One region of the Bacillus sp. NMTD17 genome, then DNA from elsewhere that is predicted to be linked to it. Evidence: a T-box and tRNA genes for the amino acid it is inferred to sense, from the RefSeq annotation. Region 1 holds a T-box; the other holds one or more tRNA genes.
What was found. The T-box of region 1 lies ahead of thrS (threonine--tRNA ligase). A T-box ahead of a tRNA ligase gene usually reads a tRNA of that ligase, here a tRNA-Thr.
Positions count from the first base shown of each region.

Region 2: it has a tRNA-Thr gene. The T-box ahead of thrS (threonine--tRNA ligase) is inferred to sense a tRNA for this amino acid. The anticodon was not compared.

Region 1 is NZ_PVRH01000005.1:76,728-79,122, reverse strand. It holds gene thrS (threonine--tRNA ligase) at 1-1,130, opposite strand, end outside; T-box leader at 1,176-1,423, opposite strand; gene ytxC (putative sporulation protein YtxC) at 1,467-2,336, opposite strand.
Region 2 is NZ_PVRH01000004.1:10,472-12,866, reverse strand. It holds gene rocF (arginase) at 153-1,064, opposite strand; tRNA gene C6347_RS12485 (tRNA-Gln) at 1,201-1,272, opposite strand; tRNA gene C6347_RS12480 (tRNA-Tyr) at 1,277-1,361, opposite strand; tRNA gene C6347_RS12475 (tRNA-Thr) at 1,390-1,462, opposite strand; tRNA gene C6347_RS12470 (tRNA-Val) at 1,466-1,541, opposite strand; tRNA gene C6347_RS12465 (tRNA-Glu) at 1,548-1,622, opposite strand; gene murQ (N-acetylmuramic acid 6-phosphate etherase) at 1,843-2,395, shown strand, end outside.

The DNA of each region.
Region 1 (2,395 bases):
AAAGCACCTGACATTTCATAGCGGTGCATTGTACCAAGCTCTGCAATACGAATTGGCAATTCACGATAGCTATGCGGCTCGTTTTTGTAAATCATCATATGGTGCGGACAGTTCATAGGACGAAGAACAAGATCTTCGTTATCCATTTCCATCACTGGGAACATGTCTTCTTGATAATGCGCCCAGTGCCCTGAAGTTTTATACAATTCGACATTCGCAAGAACTGGTGTATACACATGCTCATAACCAAGACGTACTTCTTTATCGACAATGTAACGCTCAATAACACGGCGGATCGTTGCGCCTTTTGGCAGCCAAAGCGGTAGACCTTGACCTACCTTTTGAGAGTTCGCAAACAGTTTCAGCTCTTTTCCTAGTTTACGGTGATCGCGTTCTTTCGCTTCTTCAAGCAGGCGTAAGTGCTCATTTAAATCTTCTTTGCTGAAGAAAGCTGTACCGTAAATACGCTGAAGCATTTGATTGTTGCTGTCACCTCTCCAGTATGCACCCGCAAGGCTTAACAGCTTAAACTCTTTGATTTTCCCTGTTGATGGCAAGTGAATGCCGCGGCAGAGGTCAAAGAATTCACCCTGCTCATAAATCGTCACGGCTTCACCTTCTGGAATCGCCTCTAACAGCTCAAGCTTCAATTGATCACCAATCGCTTCAAAGCGTTTTTTCGCTTCTTCTCTTGTTACTTCAATTCGCTCAATTGGCAAATTGCTGTTAATGATTTTTTTCATTTCTTTTTCAATCTTAGGTAAGTCTTCAGGTGTGATGGCAACATCGATGTCGACATCATAGTAGAAACCATTTTCGATCACAGGACCTACGCCAAACTGGACATGATGCTCTTTTCCATAAAGACGTTTGATCGCCTGTGCTAGCAAATGTGCTGTGCTGTGGCGCATAATGTCGAGTGCTTCTTCACTTTTATCTGTGATGATCTCGATTGTTCCACTTTCTAATAGCGGCGTACGCAGATCTATTTCTTTGCCGTTCAATTTACCGGCAAGCGCTTTTTTCTTTAGGCCCGGGCTAATTGATGCCGCGATGTCTTCTGTTGTAGCTGTTTTGTCAAACTCCTTGACTGCTCCATCTGGAAATGTAAGTTGAATTTGTTCTGACATCTCTGGTCACTCCTTTTTTTGGCAATATAAAAACCCCGCCCCCTGGAAAGGGACGAGGTTGAATAAACGGAATCGTGGTTCCACCCTTTTTCCCGTATTTGCAGCTTACGTTTTCATAAGCAAACACGGCTTGTGGTTCGATAACGGGAATTCCCGTCAGCCATTACTAAAAAGTTCACAGCTGATGTTCAAAGGTGGTAAAGCAAATGGTCCTCTGCTAGGAAGCTTTCAGCCGCGGCTTCCCTCTCTTTAAGCGGGTGTTCATTTGTTCATGTCCTTATCAATACGGTCTCTGTATGAAGTTACACCGTATTATAAAACGTTTTTTCGTGAAAATCAAGAAAGCTTTTCACTTTTCTGTTCCAAATGGTCATGTACAAATTGAACATTCTGTTCTTGAAATGATTGAGCCGGGAATACCTCGACCCTTTCTTGAAAAATATTTTGAATGGTCTGCACCATCGAGTGACCCGTATCATTTGTAAATAGGTCAATCTTTTGCGGCGCTATGGATACGAGTGGTGCAATCAGCTGCGAATCAATATACATTGGATGCTCTCTTACAAACTGTCTGTCTATGTATTGTTTTTGATCACGCTCAGAAGCGTACCGAAATTCCCAAATCATCAGGCGGTCCTGATGCACAACATGTACTTTTTCGAGCTTAGGTTCTCTTGCCATCACATAGTCTCGAAGGGATTGAATGAAGTTTTGATATTCTTGTTCCATTTTGTATTCTTCAATGGAGACTTCAACATAGTTCTTCAGCCTCCTGTCATACTCTGACAGTCTAAATGTCATAAATGAACCAATTGAAAAAATACCTTGCTGTAAAGAAATGGTCTCAAGCTCCTTTGTTAACAGGGCTTCTCTTGACGGTTCTTGATGAATGCCGGGAATATCATCTAAATCCCCGTTCATAATACTGTGGGCGATTGAAAGAATTTGGTGCTGCTCTTCAGGATCTTTAAATAAATAGGTGTTTTCAAGGATGCTGCGCATGCGCTCATTTTCTTTGCATTCCAAAAAAAAGTGAACCAGTAATGGCCGCACAATGGGCTCAAGTCCTTCTTCTGATTCCTTCGCCTCTATGAGAAGCCGGTCTTTCCCTTGTTGAATTGACATGTGATGCCGACTGTCCAAGTGTTCAGCAAGATGTAAAAAAGCGGCGGTATCATATTCATCTTCAAAGATTATTTCAAGCATGTTTGTCCCCCCTAACGACATCTGTTACATATATATGGGGGAAACATAAAAAATAGACG
Region 2 (2,395 bases), on a different contig from region 1:
TATGTATACGAATCTCTTTCCAAAAGGTTTCATTCTCCTCTAAAAAATAGTGTAACAAATTTTTGACAGCGTGTTACGCATATCCACCGGTAAAAACCTTAATATATCCTTAAATTTCTCCAAAACAAAAAAGAACGGGAACAAGTCCCGCTCTACAATAGCTTTTCGCCCATTAACGAACCAATCAACGCAACAGCTGCCTCGGCTGTTTTATTTTTTTCATCTAATACCGGATTCACCTCAACAAATTCAGCTGAAGTCAAAATACCCGCTTCCTCTAAAAGCTCCATGGCAAGATGACTCTCCCGGTAACTAATGCCACCCGCCACAGGAGTTCCTACACCAGGGCACTCCGCTGGATCTAGTCCGTCTAAATCAAGCGACAGGTGGACACCATCTGTTCTTTCCTTTAAATATGAAATGGCTTCCTCCATCACCCTTGTCATCCCTAAACGATCTATTTCATGCATCGTATACACTTTAATGCCTTTCTCTCTAATCAATGCCCGCTCTCCCTCATCTAAGGATCGAGCACCAATTATAACAACATTCTCAGGCTTCAATTTAGGGGAATAACCACCAATGTTCGTTAAATCAGCATGCCCAAGGCCGAGACTGACTGCAAGCGGCATACCATGTATATTTCCAGAAGGAGAGGTTTCCTCTGTATTTAAATCACCGTGTGCATCATACCAAATGGCACCTAAGTTTTCATAATGCTTGGCTACCCCCGCAAGTGTTCCTATCGCAATGCTGTGATCACCGCCTAAAATGAGCGGGAATGAGCCTGATTGCACAATACTGTCAACCTTCTCAGCTAGCAGCTGATTCGCACTAGCATTCTCCGTTAAATTTTTTAGCTTTTCACTTGTATATAAACCTTTCTCATCATCTCTTTGTTCAACCAAAATATCGCCGAGATCCTCCACATCAAATGAAAGCGATTCCAATTTTTCTTTTACGCCTGCACACCGAATCGCACTCGGTCCCATATCGACGCCCCTTCTCATTTGACCCAAATCCATCGGAACTCCGACAATCGTGACCTTCTTTTGATCTCCCATATGTACATCCCCTTTCCGTTCATGCTTATATTTTACTTTCTCGATGCCTTCTGACTCAACTCAACAATATTTTGAATAGTTATACATTCCGTCTGCCAACATAAAAAAAGACACCTTTTTGAAAAAGGTGTCTTAACTGGGCTAGCTGGATTCGAACCAACGCATGACGGAGTCAAAGTCCGTTGCCTTACCGCTTGGCTATAGCCCAAAAATGGTGGAGGGGGGCGGATTCGAACCGCCGAACCCGGAGGGAGCGGATTTACAGTCCGCCGCGTTTAGCCACTTCGCTACCCCTCCACATATGGAATTGATAAAGAAAAAACAGTGCCGGCAAGAGGACTTGAACCCCCAACCTACTGATTACAAGTCAGTTGCTCTACCAGTTGAGCTACACCGGCATATGGTGGAGGATGACGGGCTCGAACCGCCGACCCTCTGCTTGTAAGGCAGATGCTCTCCCAGCTGAGCTAATCCTCCACATCATGGTGACCCGTACGGGATTCGAACCCGTGTTACCGCCGTGAAAGGGCGGTGTCTTAACCGCTTGACCAACGGGCCAGTTTGTCAAGTTTGCTGTTTCCGTGAAGCTGACAAAAGTTATTATATACAGGTTGTCCCCCTTTTGTAAAGGGGATTTTTATTTTTTTTATTTTCTAATTATTTACCTCCAGTTAGCACAACGTTTCGAGTGAAATATAATTTCAATATTTAAATATAATGTTGAAATTTCATATCACACTGAATATACTGAAAATGAAGAAATAAGGAGGAATGTCGCATGCAGCCATCTCAATTGCGTTCTTTGACAACAGAATCAAGAAACCCTAACACAATGGGAATATCACAAGCAGATCCGCTCGAAATACTCCAGCTGATCAATGAAGAAGATATGAAGGTCGCTCAAGCAGTGAACCGTGTCCTACCACATGTCAAAACAGCAAGTGACTTCGCCTATGAATCCATTTCAAATGGGGGTAGACTCGTTTATTTAGGAGCCGGGACAAGCGGCAGACTTGGCGTGATGGATGCTGTTGAATGTCCCCCTACCTATAGCGTCTCACCTGATGTGATTGTCGGTATCATGGCAGGCGGCGACTCTGCTTTTTCACATGCTGCCGAAGATGTGGAAGACAGTGAAGAAGCCGGCAAACAGGATTTAGTACACATTCACCTGACATCAAAAGATACGGTCGTCGGTATCGCCGCCAGCGGCAGGACACCCTACATCATCGGCGCTTTAAACTACGCTAAATCCATCGGCGCAAAAACAGTAGCCCTCAGCTGCAATGAACAAGCAGAAATTAGCGAGCTGGCAGACTGCGCCATTGAAG